3 regions of the Paeniglutamicibacter sp. ORCA_105 genome follow, and region 1 is predicted to be linked to each of the others. Evidence: predicted binding sites of a transcription regulator. Region 1 holds the regulator's gene; each other region holds the start of a gene.
What was found. Region 1 encodes HrcA, which represses chaperone genes, less so after heat shock. Its sites were predicted from a motif close to TTNGCACTCGNNNNNNNCGAGTGCNAA; they were not measured.
Positions count from the first base shown of each region.

Region 2: groL (chaperonin GroEL) is a predicted target of HrcA. The motif match lies at 6,993-7,019, and genes of this name have one in related genera.
Region 3: groES (co-chaperone GroES) is a predicted target of HrcA. The motif match lies at 1,634-1,660, and genes of this name have one in related genera.

Region 1 covers NZ_JBIXLM010000024.1:23,010-32,601, reverse strand. The annotation lists gene ACIPUB_RS12765 (PhoH family protein) at 1-543, opposite strand, end outside; gene ACIPUB_RS12760 (GerMN domain-containing protein) at 972-1,853, shown strand; gene ACIPUB_RS12755 (16S rRNA (uracil(1498)-N(3))-methyltransferase) at 1,957-2,760, opposite strand; gene dnaJ (molecular chaperone DnaJ) at 2,757-3,890, opposite strand; gene hrcA (heat-inducible transcriptional repressor HrcA) at 3,940-4,953, opposite strand; gene ACIPUB_RS12740 (DUF3097 family protein) at 5,234-6,088, shown strand; gene ACIPUB_RS12735 (DUF4870 domain-containing protein) at 6,289-6,702, shown strand; gene hemW (radical SAM family heme chaperone HemW) at 6,794-8,023, opposite strand; gene lepA (translation elongation factor 4) at 8,026-9,592, opposite strand, start outside.
Region 2 covers NZ_JBIXLM010000018.1:64,329-73,920, reverse strand. The annotation lists gene ACIPUB_RS10855 (acetyl-CoA hydrolase/transferase family protein) at 1-592, shown strand, start outside; gene ACIPUB_RS10850 (GNAT family N-acetyltransferase) at 657-1,241, opposite strand; tRNA gene ACIPUB_RS10845 (tRNA-Val) at 1,719-1,795, shown strand; gene ACIPUB_RS10840 (LLM class flavin-dependent oxidoreductase) at 1,873-2,931, opposite strand; gene ACIPUB_RS10835 (threonine/serine exporter family protein) at 3,131-4,960, shown strand; gene ACIPUB_RS10830 (uracil-DNA glycosylase) at 4,957-5,730, opposite strand; gene ACIPUB_RS10825 (DUF3263 domain-containing protein) at 5,866-6,162, shown strand; gene ACIPUB_RS10820 (LytR C-terminal domain-containing protein) at 6,257-6,916, shown strand; gene groL (chaperonin GroEL) at 7,197-8,834, shown strand; gene ACIPUB_RS10810 (phosphotransferase) at 9,047-9,592, shown strand, end outside.
Region 3 covers NZ_JBIXLM010000007.1:11,825-21,416, reverse strand. The annotation lists gene groL (chaperonin GroEL) at 1-1,132, opposite strand, end outside; gene groES (co-chaperone GroES) at 1,194-1,490, opposite strand; gene ACIPUB_RS05095 (hypothetical protein) at 1,981-2,553, opposite strand; gene ACIPUB_RS05090 (DUF2306 domain-containing protein) at 2,678-3,370, shown strand; gene ACIPUB_RS05085 (sensor histidine kinase) at 3,481-4,545, shown strand; gene ACIPUB_RS05080 (response regulator) at 4,542-5,225, shown strand; gene ACIPUB_RS05075 (DNA/RNA non-specific endonuclease) at 5,336-5,800, opposite strand; gene ACIPUB_RS05070 (TetR/AcrR family transcriptional regulator C-terminal domain-containing protein) at 5,869-6,672, opposite strand; gene ACIPUB_RS05065 (N-acetyltransferase) at 7,002-7,601, shown strand; gene ACIPUB_RS05060 (hypothetical protein) at 7,589-7,798, shown strand; gene ACIPUB_RS05055 (hypothetical protein) at 8,313-9,563, opposite strand; gene ACIPUB_RS05050 (hypothetical protein) at 9,560-9,592, opposite strand, start outside.

The DNA.
Region 1 (9,592 bases):
CCCCGCCTCGACGGCCGGGCGGGTCAGGATGATGCGGCTGACTTCCTTGGCCTGCAGCGCGGCGACCGCCTTGGCCATGGCCAGGTAGGTCTTGCCGGTGCCGGCGGGGCCGATGCCGAAGATGACGGTGTTCTCGTCAATCGCATCGACGTAGCTCTTCTGGTTCACGGTCTTGGGCCGGATGGCCTTGCCGCGGCCCGAGAGGATCTTCAGGCCCAGCACCGATTGGGCGTCGTCGGCGCCGGTGCTTTCCAGCATGCGCACCAATTGCTCAATGGTCTGGGCGGAAATGCGTGTGCCGTTTCCGGCCAGCGTGCGGGCCTCGGAAATCACGCGCAGGGCCTTGTGGGCCTGGACCGCATCGCCGCTGACCTTCAGCTCGTTGCCGCGGACGTGCAAATCCGCCTGCGGATAGGCTCCCGTGATCACGCGCAGCAGCTCATCGTGCGCACCGAGTGTGGCGACCATTTGGTCCGAACTGTCGAACTGGACCAGGGCGTCGGTTCCCCGGGGCTGGCCCACTTGGTTCAATTGTTGGTCCATATGACTGTTGAAGCCTCCGCATTCCGTGCCGGCGAATGGCGCCTGCGGTCGTTCCGCGGCCAGGGTTCCCTGCACTTATCCAATCCTATCGTGGATGGAAGCGTCGGGACTTGGAAGTGCCGGCCAAGACTACCCGTGTGGCGGCAGGGGGGGTGCGGCCAAGAAACCAAATACCGAATGGTTTGCAAATTGGGGGGGCAACGATTCGGGCACAACTTGCATCGATACATATCAATCAGGCAACAGTCCACGCGAATCGCGGATTTCCCGCCCTACCGGTCGTCAACCTATGCCAAGCTGGGGAAGGACCCACGGCAATCCCCCCCGCCATGCCGGTCCAGCCATTCGCCCCAGATTCCTGCAGAGAGCCCAGTATTCCGATGTCCCGTTCCCGCCGGTCCCCCCGTTCCCGCCTTGCGGTACTGGGGATGACTGTGGCGCTTGGCGCCCTGGCCGCGTGCGGGCTGGGTGTACCGGGCGAGCGGTATTCCATGCCGAAAGCGGCAACCAGCGTGCAGTCGCCTGCGCCGTTGCCGAGCGTGGAGATGGAATCACTGAACACCACCGCACACATCCCGGTGTATTGGTTGGCTGAAAACGACGGAACCGTTTCCCTGTACCGGGAGTTCGTTCGCGTCAAGGAGGCGGCCGATCCCATCGCCGACTCGGTGCGCTACATGCTCTCGCAAGAGCCGGCGGACCCCCGCTATTTCAGCGCCTGGCGCCCCAGCTCGTCCGTCGGCGCCTCAATCGGCCCCGACAACGTCATCACCTTGGACCTCTCGGCCAAGGCCTTCGGCTCGGACGTCGATGAGGGACTGGCCGAACGTTCCATTGCCCAATTGGTGTTCACGGCCACCGCGGCCGCGTCGAACGCCGGAATCCTCACCGAGGGACTGGAACCCACCGTGCGGATCCTCGTCGACGGCGAAACCGGCTACGAGGCCTTTGACCACATCACCCTGGACCACGACTTCGGGCGCGACACCGCGCTGGCCGCGCCGCTGTGGATCATCGACCCACAATTCGGTACCACACAGAAGGCCGGCCAGGTCACCTTCCATGGCGTGAGCGCGATGTTCTCCGGCGGGGAGTTCTGGGAAATCACCCGCCGCGCCGAATCCGGCGACGAGGACACCGTCGTGGCCTCCGGTGCACTGCACACCGGCGGCGATGCGCTGGGACACAACGAATTTTCCTTCAGCTATGTGCTGGCCCCCGGCGAATACACGTTCACGGCCTGGGGCGTCGACGCGCAGACCGGCGGCCGCTCCGGCACCGAGTCCAAGGACTTCACCGTCAAGCACTAGGCCTTGCACGCCTAGTGCTTGACGGGCGCCCCACCAGCACAAAAAGATCCCACCGTTCCCCGCCGGAAAAACTCCAGCGGGGAACGGTGGGATCTTTTGTGTCCTAGAGCTGCCCCAGCAGGTGCCGGGTGAGCACCAGTGCGGCCGGCCCGGCCGTGGAGGCGCGCAGCACATGGCTTCCCAGCAGGGCCACCATGGCACCGGCCGCGGTGAAGCGGTCGAGCTCGGCATCGGAGATCCCGCCCTCGGGTCCCACCACCAGCTGGATCTCCTGACGCGTCCCGGATTCGTCCGGCACCGGCATGGGGGCGGCTTCCAGCCACCCGGCAACCACGGCCGCGAGGGACTCGGTGCCGCGTTCGTGCAGGACGACCACCAGGGCAGGAACCGGGCCGGAGACCCGTTCGGCGATGTCCCGGGCAAGCTCTGCACTGTTGAGCATCGGGCGCACCTCGGGCAGGAAGGTGCGGCGGGACTGCTTGAGCGCGGCGAGCACCGTGCCCTCCCATTTGGCGAGGGCCTTGGCAGCCTTCGCGTCGTTCCAGCGCACGATGGCCCGGTCCGACTGCCAGGGACGCACCGCGTCGATGCCCAGTTCGACTGCGGACTCCACCGCCTGCAAATCCCTGTCCCCCTTGGCCAGCGCCTGCACCAGGGTGACGGCCACCGGCTGCAGCGCCTCGGCTTCGAGGGCGCGCACCGTTGCGACAAGTGCCGCCTTCTGCGTCGCGGTGACCTCGGCGACCGCCCGCACTCCCGAGCCGTCGACCAGGTCGATCATTTCGCCCACGCGGACGCGCTTGACCGTCACCGCATGGTGGCCCTCGGGGCCGTCCAGCTGAAGCTCGGCGTCTACCCGCGCATCCTTGAGATCACCGGGCGACAGGAAGAAGCACTGGTTGCTCATGCGCCCAGGTTGCCCAGCTTCCCGCGCAGCCGCGAGAACATTCCGCCACTGTTTTCCATGCGGCCCTCGGCGAATTCCTCGCCGCGGAGCTTGGCCAGCTGCTGAAGCAGCTCACGCTGTTCGGAGTCGATCTTGGTGGGGGTCTCCACCTGCAGGTGGACGATGATGTCCCCGCGCTTGCCGCCGCGCAGGCGCGGAACGCCCAAGCCCGGAAGCCGAACGGTGTCCCCTGACTGCGCGCCGGATTCGACCTCGATGACCTGGGAGCCGTCGAAGGTCTCCAGGTCCAGGTCCGCGCCGAGGGCGGCGGCCGTCATCGGCACGTTCATGCGCGCGTGCAGGTCAACGCCGTCGCGTTCGAAGATCTTGTGCCGGCGGACCTCGATCTCGACGTAAAGATCGCCGTTCGGTCCGCCGCCCGGGCCGGCCTCGCCCTGGCTGGCCAGGTGGATGCGGGTGCCGCTGGCAACGCCGGCGGGAACCTTGAGCTGCTTGGAAATGCGTTCGCGGATGCGGCCCTGGCCGTTGCAGTCGATGCAGGGGTCGGGGATGGTGGTGCCGAAGCCGCGGCAGGCGGCACAGGTCTCAACCGTCATCATCTGGCCCAGGAACGAGCGCACCGGACGCTGGACCTGTCCGGCACCGTGGCAGATGGTGCAGGTGACCGGGGAGGTGCCCGGACGGCAGCAGCTGCCCTCGCAGGTCGGGCAGGTGACTGCCGTTTCCATCTCCAGCGGGTAGACGGTCCCGGCCACCGCGTCGGCCAGGTCGATGGTGGCGGTGATCAACGCGTCGCGGCCGCGCTGGGTGCGCGAAGCAGGACCCTGGGCCCCGCCGCCGCCGAAGAACTGCTCGAAGATGTCACCGAAGCCACCCCCGCCGAATCCTCCGCCGCCGCCGAAGCCGGTCTGGCCGTTGCCGTTCTCGTTGCCAGTGGCATCGTAGTTGGCGCGCTTGTCCGCATCGGAGAGCACCTCGTAGGCGCGGGTGACCAGCTTGAACTTCTCGCTCGCGTCCTCGCCGGGGTTCACGTCCGGGTGGAGCTTTCGGGCCAACTTGCGGTAGGCCTTCTTGATTTCCTCGCCGGTGGCGTCCTTGCTGACGCCCAGGACTTCGTAATGGGTGCTCACAGTGCTCGCTGTGTCCTTTCGTACTTCAAGAAATATGTTTCGACCCGCATTAGCCGGCCAGGATTCGGGAAAGATATCGGGCGACGGCGCGAACCGCGGCCATCGAGGTGGGATAGTTCATCCGCGTCGGACCCAGCACGCCGATCATGGCCTGCTCGCCGGGACCGTATCCGGTGGCGACCACCGAGGCCTCGGTCAGGGCGCCGTATTGGTTTTCCGTGCCGATGCCCACCGCAATGCCGTGGGCGTCCTGTTCGAGCTCGGAGAAGAGGCGCAAAAGCACCACCTGTTCCTCGAGCGCCTCCAGCACCGGGGTGATGCTTAGCGGGAAATCCAGGTTGGCGCGGGCCAGGTTCGCGGTGCCGGCGGTGAGGATCCTGTCCACCGAGGAATTGCGCGCCAGGGCGCCAAGGGCCTCGGCCAACGCACGGACCGCCGGTGCCAGGCGCGGCTCGACGAGTTCCGGGACGCCCTGGGCGAGCCGGACGACGTCGGATATCGGCTTGGCGTCCAGGACGGAGAGAAGCACCGCGCGCAGTTGCTGCAGGTCCGACTCCCCCAAGGAGGGCGGGAGCAGGATCACGCGCTGTTCGACCTTGCCACTGGAGGCGATGAGCACCACCAGGGTCTGCCCGCCGCCCAGTCCCACCAATTCGATGTGGCGAACGGTGGCATTCGAATAGTGCGGCACCTGGATCAGGGCAACCTGCCGGGTGATGCTGGCCAGCAGCCTCACGGTGTTTTCCAGCACGTCGTTGACGTCGTGGGACCCCTCGAGCAGCGCCGCGATGGCGCGTCGTTCCGCGCCGGAGAGCGGCTTGATGTCCCCGATTTGGTCAACGAAGTGCCGGTAGCCCTTTTCCGTGGGGATCCGCCCGGAGGAGGTATGCGGGGCCACGATGAGCCCCTCTTCCTCCAGCGATGCCATGTCGTTGCGGATCGTGGCGGCGGAGACGCCCAAATCGTGGCGATCGAGCAGGGCACGCGAACCAACGGGCTCCCGTGACTGCACGTAGTCCTCAACGATGGCTCGAAGGACTTCGAGCCTACGTGGTTCGGTCATTCTCACCTCTCCCAGCAAGCCGGATCACCATGGTCTAGGGGGCAGTGTCCACACCCCCGGGCGCGCACCGAGGCCCGACGGCAGGCATTGGCACTCGACACGTTCAACTGCTAAGTCTAATACCTTTCGCATCCCTTGTTAGCATGGTTTGGTCCGTGACCGCGATGCCGCGTTCGACACATCAGCCAGCGGGAGGGCGGAACGCTGCCCGGCCCCTGGCAAACGAATCCGCTGCGTGCATCGGTCCGGGACCTGTTGACCACTAGCTGAAAGTGACACGATGAGCTACCACGGCTGGGGCGCCCAGGACATCAGCGCCCCCAGGAAACGCACACTGCGCAAGGTCCCGCTGGCCCGCGGCCTGCTGCTGGAGGACGTGGAAAGCGGATGGGTCGGCGAGGTGGTTCGCACCGAAAAATCCGGCGGCATGCGCGTGCTGGTTCTCGAGGACCGCCACGGACGCACCAAGTCCTTCCGCGCCGGCTTCGGCTTCCTGCTCGAGGGCGAGCCGGTGGAAATCATCGAACCCGCCGCTGCTCCCCCGGCTCCCCAGGGAACCGCACGCAGCGCCTCCGGCTCGCGCATGGTCGCCGACCTGAAGGCACGCACGGCGCGTGCCAGCCGCGTCTGGGTCGAGGGCAAGCACGATGCCCAGCTGGTCGAGAAGGTGTGGGGCCACGACCTGCGCGTGGAGGGCATCGTCGTCGAACCGCTGCACGGCGTCGACGACCTGGCCGGTGCCATCCGTGCCTTCGCCCCCTCCCCGCAGCGCAAGCTCGGCATCCTGGTCGACCACCTCGTGGCAGGAACCAAGGAGGCAAGGATCGCCGCCGAGGCGATGCGCGTGCCCGGCGCTGCCGGCAACGTACTGATCGTCGGGCACCCCTACGTCGATGTGTGGCAGGCCATCCGCCCCTCCGTGCTGAAGATCAGGGCGTGGCCGGTCGTGCCGCGCGGCACCGACTGGAAGACCGGCATCCTCAAGGGGCTGGGGTGGCCGCACCAGGAGCAAATCGATGTCGCCCAGGGCTGGGAGAGGATCCTGGGCCAGGTGCGCTCCTACGCCGATCTGGAACCGTCGCTGCTGGGCCGGGTCGAGGAAGTCATCGACTTCCTGACCGCCGGGGACCACTGACCCGCCGATCCGCACGTGAGGTTGATCACCGCGCCGACGCGAACGGGCACGTGGGACCATCGGGGATAACGCGGAATCCCGGCCAAATCCGCCGGCTGGTCCCAATTGCGCAACGAACGGCATTTCGTGTTCGCCGGTGTCACCCGATTGGGGATAAACTGGCCAACGGTTCACCCAACCCAACGAAGAGGACATCAGCAGTGGTAAACGAGGCACGAAATGCTCCCGGCGGCGACAGCCAGTCGGATCGATTCGAAGGTTCCTCGGCCGCGCCCCTGCCTCTGACCCCCTCCGAGGATCGCCAATGGGCCATGATCGCCCACTTCGGCGCGATCCTGGGCTGCATTCCCTCCTTGGTCATCTACGCGGTCTTCCGGGCGCGCGGCCCGTTCACTGCCCAGGAATCCAGGGAAGCGCTGAACTTCACCTTCCCGCTGACCGTCCTGGCCATCGTGCTGCACCTGTTCTCGATGATCCCCGGGATTGGCTGGATCTTCGCGATCCTGGTGGTGGCCATCTGGCTCTTCCTGACCATCAGCGGAGTGCGTGCGGGAATCAACGTCAACAAGTCCCGCCCCTACCGCTACGGATTGAACCTGCGTCTCTTCCGGTAGCAGCGAAACGTACAAAAAAGGAAGGTGTGGTCGAAAGCCCCTCGGGGTTTCCGACCACACCTTCCTTTGTGCCCTGCCAAATCGCCTGGGACTAGAAATCCAGCAAACGCCGCAGCACGGCATCGGCCAGCAGCCGGCCCTGCAGGGTGAGTACGACCTTCCTGGCGAAGGCCGCCTCGGGCACCACCAGTCCATCGGCGATCAGCCCGGCAATGGCCTTGCGGCCCGCGGGCTCAAGGTCCGCGGTGTCCATTCCATCCACGATGCGGGTCAGCAGCATCGCCTTCTCCAGGTAGCGCGCCTCGGCGTCAGGGGTTTCCCGTCCTGCCGCCGGAGAGGTGCCGGCGTCGATGCGCTGCTGGTAGGCGGCCGGGTGCTTCACGTTCCACCAGCGCAGCCCGCCCACGTGTGAGTGCGCTCCGGGGCCCGCTCCCCACCAGTCGCCGCCCTGCCAGTAGGCAAGGTTGTGCAGGCACCGTGCGGATTCGTCCTTGGACCAGTTGCTGACCTCATACCATTTGTATCCGGCGGCGGCGAAGAGCTCGTCGGCGATCAGGTACTTGTCGGCGTGGTCGTCGTCATCGATGTTGGCGACTTCACCGCGGCGGATCTGCCCGGCCAGCCGGGTGCCTTCCTCGATGATCAGCGCATAGGCCGAAATGTGGTCGGGATCGTAGGACAAGGCCGTGGCCACGCTGGTGCGCCAGTCCTCGATCGACTCCCCCGGGGTGCCGTAGATCAAGTCGACGCTGACCTGCAGGCCGGCGTCCTTGGCCCACTGCACGGCCTGGCCAACCCGCGCGGGGTTGTGGGTGCGGTCAAGGGTCTTCAGGACGTGCGGGACCGCCGACTGCATGCCGATGGACACGCGGGTGAACCCGCCGTCGGCCAACAGCCGCAGGGATTCGGGCGTCACCGAATCCGGGTTGGCCTCGGTGGTGACCTCGGCGTCGGGCGCCAGGTCCCACTGGGTGCGGATCTCGGCCAGCACCCGGACCAGGTCCCCGGCGGGCAGTAGCGTGGGGGTTCCGCCGCCGAAAAAGACGGTGGAGACCTCGCGCCGCGGCACGCCCGATTCCTCCAGGGCCTTCGCGCCAAAGGCGATTTCCGCGGAAACCGCCTCGGCGTAGGTGTCCTGGCTGGAACCGGAGCCCAGCTCATGCGCCGTGTAGGTGTTGAAGTCGCAGTAACCGCAGCGCACCGCGCAGAACGGAATATGGACGTAGACCGAAAAACTCCGGTCCACGGCGCCCTCGGCGCAGGTTGCCGGCAGCAACCCGTCCGACGGCGCCGGGTCCCCGAGGGGCAAGGCAGAAGGCATTGCTACTTCTTCTTGGGCTCGTCGGATGACAGGGCGACGATGAAGGCTTCCTGGGGAACCTCCACGCGGCCGACCATCTTCATCCGCTTCTTGCCGGCCTTCTGCTTTTCCAGCAGCTTGCGCTTGCGGCTGATGTCACCGCCGTAGCACTTGGCCAAAACGTCCTTGCGGATGGCGCGGATTGACTCACGGGCAATGATGCGTGAACCGATGGCTGCCTGGATCGGCACCTCGAATTGCTGGCGCGGAATCAGTTCGCGCAGCTTTTGGGTCATCATCAGCCCGTAGGCGTAGGCCTTGTCGCGGTGCGTGACGGCGCTGAATGCGTCGACCTGTTCGCCCTGGAGCAGGATGTCGACCTTGACCAGGTCCGAGACCTGCTCGCCGTCGGCCTTCCAGTCCAGCGAGGCGTAACCGCGGGTCTTTGACTTCAGCACGTCGAAGAAATCGAAGACGATTTCCGCCAGCGGAAGCCAGTACCGGATCTCCACGCGTTCCTCGGAGAGGTAGTCCATGCCGCGCATGACACCACGGCGTGACTGGCACAGTTCCATGATGGCGCCGACGAATTCGTTGGGCGCCAGGATCGTGCCGGCCACCATCGGCTCGTGGACCTCGAGGATCTTCCCGTCGGGGAACTCGCTCGGGTTGGTCACGGTGCGCAGCTTCTTGTCATCGGTCATGACCTCGTACACCACGTTGGGTGCGGTGGAGATCAAGTCAAGGTTGAATTCGGCCTCGAGGCGCTCACGGGTGATTTCCAAGTGCAACAGGCCCAGGAAACCGACACGGAAACCGAAGCCCAGGGCCACGGAGGTCTCCGGGACGTAGGTCAACGCGGCGTCATTGAGCTGCAGCTTGTCCAGCGCATCGCGCAGGGCCGGGTAGTCAGAACCGTCGATCGGGTACAGGCCGGAGAACACCATGGGCTTGGGGTCCTGGTAGCCGCCCAGGGACTTGGCGGCCGGCTTGGCGAAGTTGGTGACGGTGTCGCCGACCTTTGACTGGCGCACATCCTTCACGCCGGTGATCAGGTAGCCCACCTCGCCGACGCCCAGGCCCTTGCTCGGCTTTGGCTCCGGGGAGGAAACACCGATTTCCAGCAGATCGTAGACGGTGCCGGTGGACATCATCTGGACCTTTTCGCGCGGCGAGAGGTTGCCGTCCACGACCCGGACATAGGTGACAACGCCACGGTAGGTGTCGTACACGGAGTCGAAGATCATGGCCCGGGCCGGGGCGTTCGGATCGCCTACCGGTGCCGGCAGGTCGCGGACGACCTTGTCCAGCAACGCCTCGACGCCCATGCCGGTCTTGCCCGATACCTGGAGGATATCCTCCGGGTCGCAGCCGATGAGCTTGGAGATCTCGGCGGCGTACTTTTCGGGCTGCGCTGCCGGAAGGTCGATCTTGTTGAGCACGGGAATGATCGTCATGTCATTCTCCATGGCCAGGTAAAGGTTCGCCAGCGTCTGGGCCTCGATGCCCTGGGCAGCGTCAACCAGCAGGATGGCGCCCTCGCAGGCGGCCAGCGAACGCGAGACCTCGTAGGTGAAGTCGACGTGCCCG
Region 2 (9,592 bases), on a different contig from region 1:
GGCAACCTCCTTCTCTCTGTCCTCCGACGGCATCGACGAGTTCAACAGGCACGTGGACTTCTACCGCGAGCGCATCCTGCTGCGCCCGCAGGAAATCTCCAACCACCCCGAGCTAGTGCGCCGGCTGGGCTGCATCGCCCTGAACGGGATGATCGAGGCCGACATTTACGGCAACGTGAACTCCACCAACGTGGTCGGCTCGCACGTCATGAACGGCATCGGCGGCTCGGGCGACTTCGCCCGCAATGGCTACCTCTCGGTGTTCATGTCACCGTCGGTCGCCAAGGGCGGCAAGATCTCCGGCATCGTGCCGATGGCCAGCCACGTGGACCACACTGAGCACGACACCATGATCCTGATTACCGAACAAGGACTGGCCGACCTGCGCGGGCTCTCGCCCAAGCAGCGTGCCCAGGTGGTCATCGACAAGTGCGCGGCACCGGCATACCGCCCGATGCTGCAGGACTACTTCGACCGCGCCAAGGTGGGCAGCTATGGCAAGCACACTCCGCACCTGCTCGGAGAGTCGTTGTCCTGGCACCAGCGCTACATCGACACCGGCGACATGCGTCCGGCAGCGGCGGAAGCATAGGGTCCAGCAACCCAGTGGAGCCCGTTTTGCACACCGTTGGGGCGGGCAAGACGGGCTCCACGTTTTAAGCAGGCACGGCGTTTCCCTGGTCGGGGCCAAAACCAAGCGGCTCTGCCCGGTTCAGGCCTTGGGGAAGCACGGTGTTCGGCTGGGCCGGGACCAGCGGGGTCAAGCCCATGCCGGTGCGGTGCCAGGAGGACTCCGTGGATACCCAGATCGTCATGGGCAATCCGGTGAAGTAACCGGAGTATTCGCGTTCGCGTGCCCATCGGGGCGAGCGCTCGTAGTAGCCCCATGAAGCCTGGTTGCGGTTGTCGATCACGGTGACCGGGGTGCCGCCCATGGACAACGCGTAGGTCAGCCGTGATTCGGCCATGTACTGGCGGATGCCCAGCCTGCGATAGGCGGGGTGCACGAACATGCCACCAAGCTCCATGGGGCGCGGTGCCTGGGTAGGCGCGGTGACGGAATTGTGTACGATTCCCAGGCCAACCCGGATACCCTCGTGCAGCGCGGTGACCACGAACAGGGCATGGTCCATGCGTTCGTGCCAGCGCGCGTCAGGGTTCAGGGCGAGCGCAGAGAGGGCATCGCGTTCGATGCCGGTGGGCGCGGAGTAAGACAGGGAATACTCGATGTTGGGAAGCACTGGGAGCGGTCCTCTAAGCAAAAAGAGAGCGAACGAAAGAAGGGGTTCCCGGAATTACGCCGGGCCGGTTCTTTGGCCGGTAGGGGACCGCTGCCGGCGGTTCCCGGCAGCTTCCTTGTAGGGCCCAGTTTGGGCGTCGAAGAAGTCGACAGTGAAATTATTACCTGCCGAAAGCCATGTTGTAAATACGGCTTGGGGGCGACGCGCCGGTTGCCCCGAAACGTCCGCCGCACGGCGTGGTTTCAAGCGTCGAAAATCACCGCGATTCCGGGGGTTTTGACGGGTTCGCGGAGTTGTTTGTTCGCCAGCATTTCACCTGTGTATTTGATGCCCGGGCGTGGCGCGAAAGCCGAAGGTTTACAGCTGGTGGGGCGAGCAGTTCGCAGGGCGGGGAGCGCCGATGGATTTCGTGTCGATTTGGCGTGCACCGCGGTGCTCGGCTAATCTTGCTAGGTACTCCTTTGGGAGACGCAGCCCGGTTCTTTAGCTCAGTTGGTTAGAGCGCTCGCTTCACACGCGAGAGGTCAGCAGTTCGAGTCTGCTAAGAACCACCAACAGAAAAGAACCCCCGGAAAACCGGGGGTTCTTTTCGTTAAGCGTGGTGCGTGTTTTCGGGGGAAGCCACAGCCCCCTACTTTGCCTCGAGCATCTCCAGGACCAGGGGCTTGACCTTGGTCCCCAGCAATTCAATGCTTCGCATCATGGTCTCGTGCGGCAACGAGCCGGCAGAGTATTTGATGTCGGCACGCGAAAGGCCAAGCCCGCTCGCAAAGCGGACAATCTTCTTGGCCACGGTCTCCGGGCTGCCGGCCAGCAGCGATCCGTCGCGGCCCGCCGAGGCCTCGAAACGCATGCGGCTCGCCGGCGGCCAGCCGCGCTCGGAGCCCAACCGGTCCATGGTGAGCTTGTAGTGCGGCCACAGCTGGTCCAGCGCCTCTTGATCGCTGTCGGCCACCAGCCCGTGGAAGTGCGCGCCGATGCGCTGGGGCTGGTGGCCGAATTCCTCTAGCGATCGCTTGTAGAGCCGGGTCAGCGGTTCGAAGGCCATGGGCTGCCCGCCAATGATCGCCAGGAACAGCGGCAGGCCGTGACGTGCCGCACGGACCACCGATTCGGGGCTGCCGCCCACGCCCACCCAGGCGTCCAGGGTGCCGTTTTCAATGGGCGGGTAGACCGACTGGTTCCGCAGCGCGGAGCGGGTCTGGCCGGACCAGCTGACTGGTTCGCCCTTGCGCAGCTTGGCGAACAGCGCGAGCTTCTCCTCGAAGAGCAGCTCATAGTCGGAAAGCTCGTAACCAAAGAGCGGGAAGGACTCGATGAAGGAGCCGCGCCCCAGGATGACCTCTGCACGTCCGTTGGACAGGCCATCGACGGTTGCAAAGCGTTCGTAGACGCGCACCGGGTCATCCGAGCTCAGCACGGTTACGGCGGATCCCAGCTTGATCCTTTCGGTGACCGAGGCGATGGCGCCCAGGACCACCTCGGGGGCGGAGACCGAGTAGTCGTCGCGGTGGTGTTCGCCCACCCCAAAGAAGTCGAGTCCGGCGGCCTCGGCGGCCTTGGCCTCGGTGACCACGTTGCGCAGGACCTGGGCCGGGTGGAGCGGTTGGCCGTTGGCGTCGTTGGTGATGTCGCCGAACGTCTCGATGCCGATCTCGAATTGCTGTGTATTCGTGGTGGATTCACTCATGATTTCCCGTGTTTCTCCTGCCGTGAGTTATATGCGTTTGCATTCATTGTGGCTCAACTCCGGATTCCGTGCGGATATTCCCGGGGTCCGGCGTCGCACTGTGTCCAATCAGTCAAATGTGAGTTGCGTGGCCAGTGGATCAATGGGACATAAGGCGGCGGTATGGTGGGTGGAGCAAGCGCAAACGACAGGAGGAAGCGTGTCTTCAGGTAAGGGGCCGGACGCCACCGCCCCGGCGTCACCGGGCGAGGATCCCAACCCGCAGGTCTCGAGCATTCGCCGTGTCGAAGCGGGGGAAATGACCCATATCGCCCAGGCCCTGAAGGACGCTGCCGCGCACGCGAAGAACTCCCCGCTGTTCCCCCACCTTGACACGCCGGCAACCGGCAAACCGGCCACCGGCACGCCGGCCGTCGCGCCGACGCCCACGAAGCCTGTCCCCAAACAGGCCGGCAAGCCTTCGGGAAGGCCAGCAGCCAAGCGGGCCGGGGGCGCCAGGCCGCCCAAGGCGCCCAAGCCTGCCAAGCCCACGAAGCGGCCGCGGCCCACCACGCTGGCCCAGGACGCCATTAACGCCAAGACCGGCCAGGTCGGCATCACCTCCACGGGTGCCCCGGCGCTGCCGCCGCGCGCCAACCCTGCAGCCAAGCGCATGATTTCGCGTTTGCTGGCCTCCGACAGCCCTCCCACCCAGGCGTTCAACATCGTCGAGCGGCTCAAGGGAACCCCCTATGCCAACCCGAAGGTCAACGCCGCACAGGACGCCTCGGCGCGTAAGACCCTGGAATTCGCCCTGGACCTTGCTGAAACCATGTTCCGCTACGGTGCCGGCGCCCTGGAAGTGGAAACCAGCGTCATCGCCGTGACCGCGGCCCTCGGGCTCAGCTACACGGACGTCGACATCACCAACCAGTCGATCCACCTGAACTTTTCCCCGCCGGAGGGCGAGTCGTTTTCGATGCTGCGCGTGGTGCGCTCCTGGACCAACAACTTTGCCGGATTGGCGGAGGTGCATCGGCTGGTTTCCGACATCGTCTCCGGCGGCGTGACCCGGCAGCAGTCGGTGGACCGGCTGCGGGAGATCTCGCGCCGGCCCAAGCCCTTCCCGCGCTGGATGATCGGCTCGGCCGCCGGTGCCTTTGCTGCCCTCTTCGTGATCTTCATCGGCGGCTCCCTGCCCGGGGCGATCCTGGCCTTCGTCTCCTCGTTGGCTGTCGGACAGATCATCAAGTATGCGGCACGCTGGCGTGTGCCCGAATTTTTCTCGGTTGCCACCGCCAGCTTTGTCGTCACGGCCATCGCGGTGCTCTTCCACGCCCTGAACGCGCCCATGGACGCGGCGTTGGTGGTCGCCGGCGGCATCCTGCTGTTGTTGCCCTCGGCCAGGTTTGTCTCCGCCCTGCAGGATGCCATCAACGGGTTCCCCGTCACCGCCGCCGGACGGTTCTTCTCTGCCGCACTGACCTATGCCGCGATCCTGACGGGCATCATGACGGCACTGGTCGGCGGCGAGTTACTGGGTGCCCCCGAGCTGGACGTGCGGGTCATCGACACGATTTCCTATCCCGGCTGGTTGCTGGCGGCCTTGGTCGTTGCGGCGGTCATCATGGGCGCGATCACCGAGCAATCAGAACCCAAGCTCCTGCTGCCCACCGGCGGCATCGCCCTGCTCGGCTACCTGATCCTGCTGGGCATCCAGGCCCTGGGCGTGGGGGACCGGGCCGCGCCGGCCGTCGCGGCGACCTTCGTCGGCCTGGCCGGGCGCTGGGTGGCCTACAAGATGGGTGCCCCGCAGCTGGTGCTGGCCGCCCCCGCCATCGTGTTCCTGCTGCCCGGGTTGATGATCTTCCGTTCCATGTACGGAATCGTATTTGAGGTCGAAGACATGAACTCGGCCATCGTGCAGATGTTCACCGCGTTCACCATCATGATGGCGATTGCCGGGGGTGTGGTCTTCGGTGACACCATCGCCCGCCCGCTGATCGGTGCCGAGGTGCTGGCGGAGCGCCGTAACATCCGCCGCCGCTAGCCGCGCGGGACCACCAGGGGCAGTGCCCAGTCGATAGGCGCGCCGCCGGCCTGCACCAACAGCGCGTTTGCCCGGGTGAAGGGCCTGGAGCCGAAAAACCCGTGCCGCGCCGAAAGGGGCGAGGGATGGGCCGAGGCAATAATGGGGATCGAGCCCAGCGCCGGCGCCAGCGCCTGGGCGTCCTTGCCCCACAGGATCGCCACCAGCGGCCCCCCGCGTGCTGCCAGCGCCGCCATGGCGGCATCGGTCACGGACTCCCAGCCAAGCCGTCGGTGCGAACCCGCGGCACCGGCAGCCACCGTCAACACCCGGTTCAACAGCATCACGCCTTGGTCTGCCCAGGCGGAGAGGTCACCGTGTGCCGGGATCGGCAGGCCGGTGTCCTCGTGCAGCTCGAGGTAGATGTTCTTCAGGCTGCGTGGCAACGGTCGCACCTGGGGCAGGGCGGAAAAGCTCAGCCCCATGGAATGGCCGGGCGTGGGGTAGGGGTCCTGACCCATGACCAACACCCGGGCCTCGGCCAACGGGCGGCTGAAGGCGCGCAGGATGTTCGGCGGTGCGGGCAGGATGCGCTCGCCGGAGGTGCGCCTGGCTTCGAGTTCCCTGGCGAGGGACACCAGCTTTCCCTCCACCGGGGCAAGCGCCTCTGCCCAGTCGGCGGCAACGAATCCGCCGTCCACGGCCTCGGCGAGTCCTTGGCCGAAGGGGAAATCAGTGGTGTCGGGTTGCGGCTCGGGGAGCTCGAAGAGCGGCGTCTCATGGGTGTCCATGACATACATTGTGGGCAGATGCCAAGCCGAGAGGGCAAACGGTTTGCGGGGGCAACACGTTAGAATAGTTACGGTTGGGGCAGATTGCCCGGTAGTTCACCGTGAACCGGGAACCGGATAGTTGAGGGAAGTGCAATGTCATCCGAGGCACTTGAGCTCGAGTTTGAGCTTGACGAATCCAGCGGGCTGGACGAGCGTTCCCAGCGGATTCTCGCGCTGGAACGCCAGTGGTGGAAGTACGCCGGGGCCAAGGAACAAGCCATCTCCGAGCTGTTTTCCATCTCGCCAACCAACTACTACCAATTGTTGAACACACTCATCGACACGGACGCAGCGCTGGCCCATGACCCCATGCTGGTCAAGCGATTGCGTAGACTACGAACGACGAGGCATCGCGCTCGGTCGGCGAAACGGCTCGGACCCGAGGCATGATTGCAACGCACGTCTGGCGTTTCGGGGCCCGGCCGCGCTTGTATTCCTGCAGCCGCGCATGCCCACATTGCAAGCCAGATCACCGAGGACGGGCATGACCAACTATCCGCGCGATGAATTTGATCGCGTCCCAGAGTTCAGCAACCGTAGCGGCTCGCACCGCGAAAACGGCTGGGCTGCCGCCGCATCCGTGGGCGGGGCTCGATCCGGCTTGCGTTGGCTGATGGTCTTTGGGGCGATTGCACTGGTGGTGGGACTTTTCTCCTTCATGGTCCTGCCCAAGCTCACGGGCGCCACGACCGACCCGGCACCAGTTGCCGCCAGCTCCTCGGGCACCCAGGACGCCGCGGAATCCTCCGCGTCCACATCGGCTGACGAAGCCAGCGAAACGCCCGTAGAGGGCGAATCGGCGGACGAGGCCAGCGAATCCACGGAACCCAGCTCCTCCACCGAGGCCAGCGAAAGCGGCCTGGCGGAAGGCGCTGACACCGCCATGGCAATGGGCGTCTACAACGGTGCGAAGGTCGGCGGCCTTGCCGGCAAGGCGCGCACGGAGTTGCAGGGTGCCGGGTTCAGCAATGTCGCGGCATCGAACTGGACCAAGAAAGTCAACTATTCCACGGTCTACTACCGCGCCGAGACCCATCGGGCCACCGCGGAGGCCGCGGCCGACGCCTTGGGCATCACCTCGGTCATGCAGAGCGCAAACATCCCGGGCAATATCGCCATCGTGCTGGGAAGCAACTACAACTAGCCGCACTGGCACCGCAATACGCTGACGGCAAAGACCCACAGCTTGCACTCCGAGTGGTTGAGTGCCAAGATTTGTATTAGCACTCGCACGCCCCGACTGCTAATTCGATCGGAGTTTCGAGCGGATACATGCAGCCTTGGGGCGGTGTTTGAGTGAGTCCTTGACCAGGGCAGCGAGAAGCTTTTGCGATCGTCCCATGACATCGTGGATTCTTCGTCCGTCGCGGGCGTTGCCTCAGGTCGTAGATACGCATGAACGTCCCGAAAGGACATAAGCCGCTATGGCCAAAATCATTGCATTTGACGAGGAAGCACGCCGCGGCCTTGAGCGCGGCCTGAACATCCTGGCCGACGCCGTCAAGGTCACCCTTGGCCCGCGTGGTCGCAACGTCGTTCTGGAAAAGAAGTGGGGCGCCCCCACGATCACCAACGACGGTGTCTCCATTGCCAAGGAGATCGAGCTCGAGGATCCGTACGAGAAGATCGGTGCGGAACTCGTCAAGGAAGTTGCCAAGAAGACCGATGACGTCGCAGGCGACGGCACCACCACCGCCACCGTCCTGGCACAGGCACTGGTCAAGGAAGGCCTGCGCAACGTTGCCGCCGGCGCCGACCCGCTGTCCCTGAAGCGCGGCATCGAGAAGGCCGTCGAGGCCGTCACCGTTGAGCTCTTGGCTTCCGCCAAGGAAATCGAAACCAAGGAAGAGATCGCCGCCACCGCATCGATCTCCGCCGGTGACAACGAAATCGGCGCCCTGATCGCCGAGGCACTGGACAAGGTCGGCAAGGAAGGTGTCATCACCGTCGAGGAGTCGAACACCTTCGGCCTCGAGCTTGAGCTCACCGAGGGCATGCGCTTCGACAAGGGCTACATCTCGGCCTACTTCGTCACCGACAACGAGCGCCAGGAAACGGTTCTTGAGGATCCGTACATCCTGATCGTCAACTCGAAGATCACCAACGTCAAGGACATGGTTTCGATCCTTGAGAAGGTCATGCAGTCGAACAAGCCGCTGCTGATCATCGCCGAGGACATCGAGGGCGAAGCCCTTGCCACCCTGATCGTGAACAAGATCCGTGGCCTGTTCAAGTCCGTCGCCGTCAAGGCACCGGGCTTCGGCGACCGCCGCAAGGCCATGCTGGCCGACATCGCCATCCTCACCGGTGGCCAGGTCATCTCCGAGGAAATCGGCCTGAAGCTCGAAAACGCCTCCATCGACCTGCTGGGCTCCGCCCGCAAGGTCGTTGTCACCAAGGACGAGACCACCATCGTCGAGGGTGCAGGCGACGCCGAGGAGATCGCCGGTCGCGTGAACCAGATTCGCGCCGAGATCGAGAACTCCGATTCGGACTACGACCGCGAGAAGCTGCAGGAGCGCCTGGCCAAGCTGGCCGGCGGCGTTGCAGTCATCAAGGCCGGTGCCGCTACCGAGGTTGAGCTCAAGGAACGCAAGCACCGCATCGAAGATGCAGTGCGCAACGCCAAGGCCGCCGTCGAAGAAGGCATCGTCGCCGGTGGCGGCGTGGCCCTCATCCAGGCCGGCGCTGCTGCATTCGCCAAGCTGCAGCTGACGGGCGACGAGGCAACCGGTGCGAACATCGTGCGCGTTGCCATTGAAGCTCCGCTGAAGCAGATCGCCTTCAACGCCGGCATGGAGCCGGGCGTTGTCGCCGACAAGGTCAAGGGCCTGCCCGCAGGTCACGGCCTGAACGCAGCCACCGGCGTCTACGAGGACCTCCTCGCCGCCGGCGTGAACGACCCGGTAAAGGTCACGCGCTCTGCCCTGCAGAACGCCGCCTCCATTGCCGGTCTGTTCCTGACCACCGAGGCCGTTGTCGCCGACAAGCCGGTTCCGGCCGGCGCAGCAGCACCGGGTGGCGACGACATGGGTGGCATGGGCGGCATGGGCGGATTCTAATCCCCCCTGCTTCACCACGCCCCGCGCGTTAGCAGTACCTGGCACTAAACCGTGAGCCGCTTTCCCACGGTGTACCGTTTCCCCCTCGGGGAGGACGGGACACCGTATGGAAGGCGGCTCACGGCGTTAACGGGTTCCTGGCGCCCGGACCGCCATGACTATTACGCATTCAGGCATCGGGGGGATCGCTTGCGGCGGACTAGCATGGGGCCATGCCCCACATCGAAGTGCCGCTGGTCGGCGGGAACGCCGCCGGTGAGGTGGTGCGCATCGGTTCCACAGTGCGCAAGCCCTGGCTTGAAAGCACGCCATCGGTTCACAGGTTCATGGCCCATCTCCGTGAGCATGGGCTGTCCGAGGTCCCACGGCCATTGGGCCGGGATAGGCAAGGCCGGCAAATCACGGAATTTGTTTCCGGTGCCCCAGCGCCCCACGACCGGCCCCTGCCGCAGAAACCCCTGGGAGAAGTAGGGGACCTGATACGCCGGATCCATGACGCCTCCGCAAGCTTCAAGCGATCCACTGACGACTGCTGGTCCACCCTGATCCAGGCTCCCCATGCGGACCTGATCTGCCACAACGACCTGGCACCATGGAACCTGGTTGGCCGGGACCGCCCGGCCTTCATCGACTGGGACGGTGCGGGGCCAAGCACGCGTCTCTGGGATCTGGCCTATGCTGCCCAGTCGCTTGCCTTTCTCGTCTCCGGTGAGGATCCGGGCCAGGCCGCGGCGCGGTTGCGGACGTTGGTCGTTGAC
Region 3 (9,592 bases), on a different contig from region 1:
CCTTGATCACGCCGATGCCGCCCGAGAGCTTGGCGAGGCGCTCGTTGAGCTTCTCGCGGTCCCACTCGGAATCGGTGCGGGTCAGTTCGGCCTTCAGCTGCGAGACGCGGTCATTGACATCCTCGGCCGTGCCTGCACCGTCGACGATGGTGGTCGAGTCCTTGGTGATGGTGATGCGGCGAGCCGTACCCAGCACCTCGAGGCCGACCTGGTCCAGCTGCAGCCCCAGGTCCGGGGAGACAACCTGTGCGCCGGTGAGGATCGCAATGTCCTGCAGCATGGCCTTGCGGCGGTCGCCGAAGCCGGGGGCCTTGACGGCCACGGCGTTCAAGGTGCCGCGGATCTTGTTCACGACGAGGGTGGAGAGGGCTTCGCCCTCGATGTCCTCGGCGATGATGAACAGCGGCTTGCCGGCAGCCAGCACCTTTTCCAGCAGCGGCAGGAACTCTGCAACTGTGGAGATCTTGCCTGAGTTGACCAGGATCAGCGCGTCCTCCAGGACGGCCTCCTGGCGCTCCGGGTCGGTGACGAACTGCGGGGACAGGTAGCCCTTGTCGAACTGCATGCCCTCGGTGACAACCAGCTCGGTGGCGGTCGTGGAGGATTCCTCGATGGTGATGACGCCATCGGTGCCAACGGTCTCGAAGGCCTTGGCCAAGAGCTCGCCGATTTCCTCGTTCTGCGCGGAGATGGCCGCGACGTTGGCGACCTGCTTGCCCTCGACCGGAACGGCGTTGTCCTTCAGGCGCTGCGCAACTGCCTCAACGGCAACTTCGATGCCGCGCTTGATTTCGCCCGGGGCGGCGCCCGCGGCAACGTTGCGCAGGCCCTCCTTGACGAAGGCCTGTGCGAGCACGGTGGCGGTGGTGGTGCCGTCGCCTGCAACGTCGTTGGTCTTGGTGGCTACTTCCTTGGCCAGCTGCGCGCCAAGGTTCTCGTAGGCGTCTTCCAGCTCGATCTCACGGGCGATGGTCACGCCATCGTTGGTGATCGTCGGTGCGCCCCAGGCCTTTGCCAGCACCACGTTGCGGCCGCGCGGGCCGAGGGTCACCTTGACGGTGTTTGCGAGCTTATCAATACCCGCTTCGAGGGCGCGTCGCGCCTCTTCGTTAAAAGCTAGCTGCTTTGCCATGTCTTGCTCCTTATAAGCTACGTAAAGCCCCGGCCAGGGGCCGGGGCTTTACGAGGAAAAACTACTTTACGACGATGGCCAGGACGTCGCGGGCCGAGAGCACCAGGTACTCGTCGCCGCCGACCTTGACTTCGGTTCCGCCGTACTTGGAGTAGATCACGACGTCGCCTTCGGCTACGTCAACGGGGACGCGGTTGCCGTTGTCATCGACGCGGCCGGGGCCGATTGCCACGACCTTGCCTTCCTGCGGCTTTTCCTTGGCGGAATCAGGGATGACCAGACCGGAAGCAGTGGTGGTTTCTGCTTCGAGCGGCTGGACGACAATGCGGTCCTCGAGAGGCTTAATGGAGACGGACATCGTCTCTCCTTTGCGTGAGTTACCAATGGTTTACGGGCCGTTCGGGTGGTACCAACCGTCGTCGCGGTGCCAGCTGGTGAATTACCTCAGGCTTTCAGCACTTGCCGGGATCGACAGGCGCCACCAATGACTCTAGGCAACCATTAGCACTCGGTCAAGGCGAGTGCTAATTACGGGGTCATTTACGCCCTCGGCGCATCTGACGACTTGCGTCGATGTGTCCGAAGTGGCGCTGCGACGTCGACCCATCGACGAACCTTGATCGGGACATCGGAATCGTCGGTAATTACTGGGCAGTCGGAGAAGAGCGGGGCTCCCCTCGCACCTACAGCCAGTTTTCCAAAGGAACCGGCAGCATCGAGGGGAATCCACTCTGGCCTCCCCGACATGATCAATAGCGCCATCCCAAGGAGCAGGACGCCTTCGTCCTGGAATAACCTTCCCTCATTGTCGGAAAGTGCCGTTCACTTCCCATCCGCTGTTCCATTTCTCACGCCCCTGGAGCCCATCGTTCGCCGCGTGTCATTACGTAGCGCTTCCAGGCGTAGCCCCACGGGGTCACGGCAAGGATCGGCACAACGAAGAGAACGTTGAAGAGCATCGTCGCCGTTGCCGCATCCATGTCGTTGCCGATCAGGTGGGGCAGCGCCACGATTGCGAGCCACAAAACCTTCCACATCGTTTCGAACAGCAGGATCGGCAGCATCCCGAGGGGATAGCGGAGGCCAAGGAACGCCAGCAGAGACATGGCAGTCAGAATGCAGACAACCACCCCTTCGAACACGGGCATCGACGACGCCTGGAGCAGCAGCGGCCATTTAACGATCATCAGGCCCACTGCCATGAAGAGATAGCCGCCGCGCATCATGTTCAGGCGGAAGGTGGGCAGTTGCCCCGGCCCGGTGGTCCGATCCGGGAGCGCTACTGCCGCTTGGGGCTGAGAAACCGGAAGCGTTGACGAGGCGGAGGATGGCATTGTCTTGTACCTTTCGAATGGTGCGGTTTCGACGGTGCGGGTGCGGTGGCAAAACCTTGGGGTGATGTTGTTGCTGTCTTGACTCAACTTTCCCTGCCGACGTGAGAGCGCGCATCGGCGGAAAGGCCCGAATCGCACCGACCGAAAGTACGGCTTGGTCCTCGGCCGACCTGCCGATGTCTTCCCCCGATTCACGGGCGAGTATCGAGTCATGACAACTGAAACCACTGACAGCCGCGCTCAAGCCGGTTGGCCGCCCCGACGCCACAGAGCCCCGTGGCTGGCACCCGCCGGGCTGATTCTCCTCAGCCTCATACCGGTGATCGCCGGCATGTTCCGGGTCACCGAGCTGACCAGCGGCGGCGTCATCACCCCAGACAATGCCCGATTCTTCGCCTCGCCGATTCCGGTGATCACCCACATCGCCAGCGCCACGGTATATTGCCTGCTCGGTGCGTTCCAGTTCGTGCCGTCGCTTCGCCGCCGGCGCGGCTGGCATCGCATCGCCGGCGGCATCCTGATTCCCGCCGGCCTGCTCGCTGCCCTGTCCGGTTTGTGGATGACAGCTTTCTACGCAGCGCCGGATGGCGGCAGCGCGCTGCTTATGGTCATCCGGTTGTCCTTTGGTGCGGCCATGGCGGCTTGCATATTCCTTGGAATCATCGCGCTCAAGCGCCGGGACTTCAACGCTCACGGCGCCTGGATGACCCGCGCCTATGCGCTTGGCATCGCGGCTGGAACCCAGGCCGTCGTGTTCGCGTTCTGGATCCTCGGTGTTGGGCCGGTCAGCAGCCTGACCGACGCGCTACTCATGGGCGCAGCCTGGGTTCTCAACGCCGGAGTCGCCGAGTTCGTGATTCGCCGGCGTGCTCAGATGGCCCTCGCATTCTCAGGCCCCCGCTGATGCGCCAGTATCATGAAGGAGTGACCGGTCTCTTGCGCTCCGCGTGGAATGCGCCAGGCGCAGTTCCCCCTCCCCCGCGGCGGGTATGGCGGGACTGGGCGCTGTTATCGGTGGTTGTGCTTGTCGCACTGCTGGAGGCTACTCTCCGCACCGACCTTTCCCAACCCCTGCTAGCGGCGATCGTCGTGATCGGATCGGCCCCCACGCTGTTGTGGCGGCGGACTCTGCCACTGCCCATGCTCGCGATCGCGCACGGCGCCGTGGCAGTAGCGACCTTGCTGATGGGCAACTCGATCCTCTACACGAGCGTGTACGTCATCGTGCCGGCGTACGCACTGTTCCGATGGGGCAAAGGCCGAGACCTGCTGCTGGGGTCCGGCATCCTTCTCGTCAACCTCGTGGTTTCCGGCCTGGGTGGTGCGCCTTTCGCCGACATCCTCGGAGAGGTCGGGTTGACCGTCATCGTGGTCACCCTCGGAATTGCACTGCGCTACCGGGCACGGGCGAGGATGCGGGAGATCGACCGCGCCAAGTTGCTGGAACGAGAGATGCTCGCCCGGGATTTGCACGACACGGTCGCCCACCACGTCTCCGCGATTGCCATCCGCGCCCAGGCCGGGCTGGCGACTGCGGCCCTAAAGCCGGAAGCGGCAACGGATGCGCTCCGCGTGATCGAGGCGGAAGCGTCCAAGACCCTTGCCGAGATGCGCTCGATGGTGCGCGTTCTGCGTCAGGGCGACGCGCCTGAATTGGAGCCTGAACTGGCTCCTGGCCGGACCATCGCCGACGTTGAGCAGCTCGCCACCACTGAGCCACTTGCTGGCTCCGGGGCTGCCGGTCCGCGCGTCGATGTTCGCATAACCGGTGACACCCAAAGCATCCCACCGACCGTGGCCGCCGCCATCTTCCGGCTGGCGCAGGAGTCGGTGACGAACGCGCGCCGCCATGCCCGGGGTGTCTCCATCATCGATACGGTCCTCGAGGTGGATGAGGGTGGAGTGCGGCTGACGGTGACCAACGACGGTGAGGCGGCGCCGGCCGCGACGCCGGGCTACGGCATCACCGGAATGATGGAACGCACCTCACTGCTCGGGGGCACCTGCCACTCCGGCCGAGCGCCCGGCGGCGGTTGGGTTGTGACCGCAGTGCTCCCTCGTGTTGGATGGACCACATGACGATTCGCGTGCTCATCGCCGACGACCAGGAGTTGGTGCGCACCGGCCTCGGCATGATCCTCGATGCGCAGCCCGACATTGACGTCGTGGGGCAGGCGTCCGATGGCATCGAGGCGGTGGCTCTCGCTCGCCGTCTTCAACCGGATGTCTGCCTGTTCGACATTCGGATGCCCCGACAGGACGGCATCGAGGCCACCCGTGCCATCGCCGGACCGGGCGTGGAGAATCCCATGGCGGTTGTCATCATCACGACATTCGACCTCGACGAGTACGTCTATGCGGCCCTGCGGGCCGGGGCAAAGGGCTTCTTGCTGAAGGATGCCGGTGCCGATCTGCTCGGGCAGGCGGTGCGTGCCGCCGCCAGCGGTGATGCGCTGATCGCCCCCAATGTGACGGTGCGATTGCTCGAGGCGTTCGCGGATGCGGAGCCGGCGGCTGCCCCTGCCCAACCGGTCGAGCCGCTCACCGAACGGGAGGAGCAGGTGCTGGCGGCCGTTGCCCGCGGGCTGGGCAACAACGAGATCGCGAGCGAGCTGTACATCACCCTGAGCACCGTGAAAACTCACGTCGCCAGCCTGATGACGAAGCTCGGTGCCCGCAACCGAGTCGAGATCGCGATTTGGGCGTACCAGACCAAGCGGAGCCCGCGTCGGCCAGGAGCCACGCCGACAGGGCGTTAGCAGTCCATAAGACAAGCATCCTCAAGGAGGTCTTTGCATTCCAACCTACGCGAATTGCGCGAAGCTTCCGACTTGACTCAGGTCCAGCTGGCAGGCCGGCTCCAAATCACTCAGGTCCAGCTGGCAGGCCGGCTCCAAATCACGCAGAGCAGGCTGTCGCGAATAGAGCACGGGGATATTTGCACCACCTCGGGGAATTGAAGCTGCGTCCGCGCTTGAAGTTCGCCCATGGATACCTGGTAGACCCGGAACTGGTCCAGGGCCAGCACGGCCCGCAGAGAGTCGAGGTCCTGGGTCAGCAGGAAGGCCCGGGCCTTCACTACCCCTTGTTCCCGGAACACCAGCAGCTTCCAGTATTCCGAGGGCAGGGCCACGCCCCGGTACACACGGTCATCGCGACGTAAGACGGGGCCGGCAAAGACGCTGGCCCGCAGGTCCTGGACATCGACGTCCTCGTAGAGCGCGTTTTCCAGCCGACCCCAGATCCCTTCCTGGCTGCTCTGGTTGAAGTCATCCATTTGCGGGGCGATGTTGCCGTAGTAAAAGGAGTCGCGGTTGGCCCTGCACCGATGCACCGATGCACCGATGCTAGGGCAGGTTGCCTGCCAAGGCGAACACTTGCGGTCCCGCGCGTGGGGAACCGTCAGGGGCTTCGGAGCTCCCCCAGTGTCGGAAGGCCTCCGGCGGGCCGTCCTGGTTCGGGAGCGGTGCCGGGGCGGAGTCGCTCCTCGAGTCCGGCCAAGAGGATGGTGATGCCTTGATCGAGTTCCTCGGCACCGTCGTAGTCGGCCAGGACGGAGGCAAGGTTGCGCAGCTGGGGGAACTCCTTGGGCGGAAGCCGGTGCAGGCCCAGCCGCAGGATGGCCTCGTTTTCCTCCGGGTCGACGATGTGTTCCTGGAGTTCGTTCAGGATGTGGCCGTAGATATATCCGTAATAGGCCCGGTAGATGTGCAGGGCGCTTTCAGGCGTGAACCCGGCATTGATGAGCAGCGCCAGGATCTGCTCCAGCGGGCGCAGCGTTCCCAGTGGGCGCAGGCCCAGCGGGGTAGATAGGGGCCGGGTGACCAACAGCGGGACCACATGGGGGTGGGCCAGCGCCAGATGCCGAAACCCGTGGGCGACCTTGCGCAACTGGGACTGCCAGTCGACGTCGACGGGTTCGATGACCAGTTCCTGGAGCACCATTTCCGAGATGCCGTCCAGCAACGCGGCGCGGTTGGGTGCGTACCGGTAGAGGGCCATCGCATCGCGATCAAGGACCTTTCCCAGTCGGCGCATGGTCAGGGCTTCCAGGCCCTCGGCGTCCACCAGGCGCAGGGCCGCAGCAAGCACTATCTCACGCGTCAGCCGCTCTCGCCGCTTGGGGGCCGGCGCCCCGGAAGGCACCTGGTTCGGACCCTGTTCTTGCTCCGAGACGGCGTCGTCTCGGGTCGGATTCTCGGGCATGCGGTGATCGGACTCCATGGGTAGTGTGCGGCCCTGCCAGGGGTTCTGCAGGGGTTGGCCGGGTTGCCATACCTAATACTCTACATGTAGCGTCTACAACAAAGGTCTACAGTAGATATCTACAGCGTAGACATCGCAGACAACCCAGATTTTTCACCAGATACAACGGTTCAGCAGCGAGCCACGGTATTTCCCTTTGAGGAGCACGCCATGAATCGCCCGTACCGGAAACCACCTTCCACGCAACTGTCCCGACAACGAGCAACTGCGCTCGAACCCCAATGCCACCCGGCCCATGCACCCTCGGCCCCCCACGGGAGGCCGACACCATGGGCGTGATCGAGAACAACCGGGAACAATGCCGCTACGAACTCTACGAGTCCGGCGACTTGGCGGGATTCGTGCAATACGGCATGCGCGAGAACGAAATGTGGGTGCACTACACCCAGCTCAAGCGCCGTTACCGGTCCGAAGAGCTCATCGAGGAACTCCTCTTACATGTCCTTAACGACGCACGGCGCAGCCGCCTGGCCATCATGCCGTTCTGCCTCGCCCTGCGAACCCTGATGGACGAGAAAACCGAATACGCCCCGCTGGTCCCCGAGCTGTGGAGGCAGCGCTTCCTGGGACGAAGTGATCCGCAACGGCGGCCCATGCGCTACGTGCGCTTCACCGGATCCCCCAAGCGCCGCAGCACCGCCAAGGAATGCGACACGCTGCCGGCGCCGCAGTCCATCTCACGAGGCTATTCTTCCTGGACACCTCCATCGCCCCCCCGACCCCCGGGTCAATGGGGCACCGGACAATATTCCAGCCACCTGAGCGGGACCCAGGCAGGCCAGCATGCCCCCCGGGACAAACCTGCCGCCCCGCCACCCCCAGAAGACAAACCGTCCAACCAACGACAGGAAAATACGTGCACGAACTGAATCTGATCCGGGCTGCGGCCGAAGACGTGGCCGCAGCCCGAGTGGTGCTGAGCGAACGCAGCCAAGCCCTGAAAGCCATCGTCCGCACCGCCCTGGACCACGGAGCTGTCCCGGCCGACGTGGCCCGGGCCAGCGAAGCCGCACTCCCGACCCCCGCAATGCCCGCCAAAACCAGCCCGCCCGTGCTGACGGCCTGAGCCGTAAGAAGAACAGGTCCCTGCAGGAGACCTCCTGGGTTCTCCTGTAGGGGCCGACCTGCTCCATCGGCACACCGAAGACAAGGGCCCGCTCGTTCACGAGTGGGCCCTTGTACCGTTCGAACCCATCCCACCAGGATGCCGCGGCGCCTAGAGCCTGGGCCCTGGCAGGCATCCAACCTCAATGTGAAGCAAGGACATGCCCCATCGGACGCCCGTAAGCCAATCCGATACCGCAACAACTGGGCCGCGGAAGACTATCCGGTGGAGTGAATGGTCGGCTTGTGGGGTCCCCTCATGATTTCCCGTCCCGAATTGTGGGTGCGGTAGTGCGGTCTCGAGTGCAGCACCACCGGTTGCTGCCGATTAAGAAAGCCCTGGCAGTCGCTCCATGGGCGGCTCTCCAAGACGCGCAACTCGGTGTCTCCGGCCGCCCAGGCCCGACGACGGCAAAGGCCCGGCCACCATGGTGGCCGGGCCTTTGCGTTACGCGTGCCCCGTCCGGGGCGGCCGTCTACTTGACCGGGCGCACGTTGGAATAATTGACCACGCTGCGGTAGCCGGGCTTGGAGCCGGTGACGCGGACGGAGACGATCTTGAGCCGGTCGGCCGGACGCAACACGTATGTCCGGGAGGTGGCGCCGGTGATCCGGATGCTGTCCTCGCGCAGCCACTGGTAGCGCACCGTGGTGCCCGGGGTCCAGTTGCCGGGGTCGGCGGTCATTTTGCGGCCCACCAGTGCCGTGCCGGTGATGCGGGGCGGGGTGTTGGCCAGCACCCCGTAGCCGGGCCGCTTGGCCGCCGAGTACCGTACGGCCGGGGAGTACCCGGCCCTGGTGCCGGTGGCGCGCAGGCGGATCTGCTGGCCGCGATCGGCCGCGACGGGGACGTAGCTGGTGCGCGTGGCCGCGGTGATGTTCCGCCCGTTGCGCTGCCACTGGTATTTCATGGCGGTCCCGGGAGTCCAGGTGACGGGCAGGTAGCTGGTGAGTTTGCCGCCGACGCGGTTGGTGCCCTCCACGCGCGGTGCGGTGGCGCCAAGCAGCCCGGTCACCGGCCGCTTGGCCCCCGAGGTCCGCACGGCGGTGGTGTAGCCGGCTTTGGTGCCGGTGACGCGGATCTGGAGCACCTGGTTCTTGTCGGCCGTCGTCGAGCGGTACGTCTTGGCAGTGGCGCCGGCGATGGCCTTGCCGTTGCGCAGCCACTGGTATCGCAGGGTGGTCCCGGAGGTCCAAGCCCCCACGCTGGCGCCTTGAAGGTAGCCGAAGCCTGCCTCGCCGCTGTAGGTCGGTGTCGGGGCCTTCAGCGTGCCGGGGGCGATGGCCACTGCCGGGGAGGTGGCCACCGCGGGGGTGTGGCCGGGGGCGTTGGAGCGGACCTGGACGGAGAGCTTGTGGCCCATGTCTGCTGCGGTGGCCGTGTAGTCCTGCCTCGAGTGGTTGGGGATCTGGACGCCGTCGCGGAACCAGGTGTAGGTGTGGAAGGCCAGCGTGGTCGCGGGGTGCTTGGTGGGGTCGATCATCTGGTGGCTGGCGGTGAGCGTGCGGCCGACGGCCGGGGTCCCCTTCACTGCGACAGGCCCGATCCCCAGCGGCGCCAGGGCGATGGGCGCGCTCTCTGCCGTGCGGATCCGCACGGTGCCGTCGGGCCAGGTGGCCGTGACCTGCAGGCCGATGGCCTCGCCGGCGTCCTCGGCCTTCACGGGCCGGGTGGTCCCGCCCGGGGCGAAGTCCCAGCCGGTGCGCCAGCCGTAGACGGCCTTCATGCCGGTGGTGATCCAGGGGCCTGTGCGGT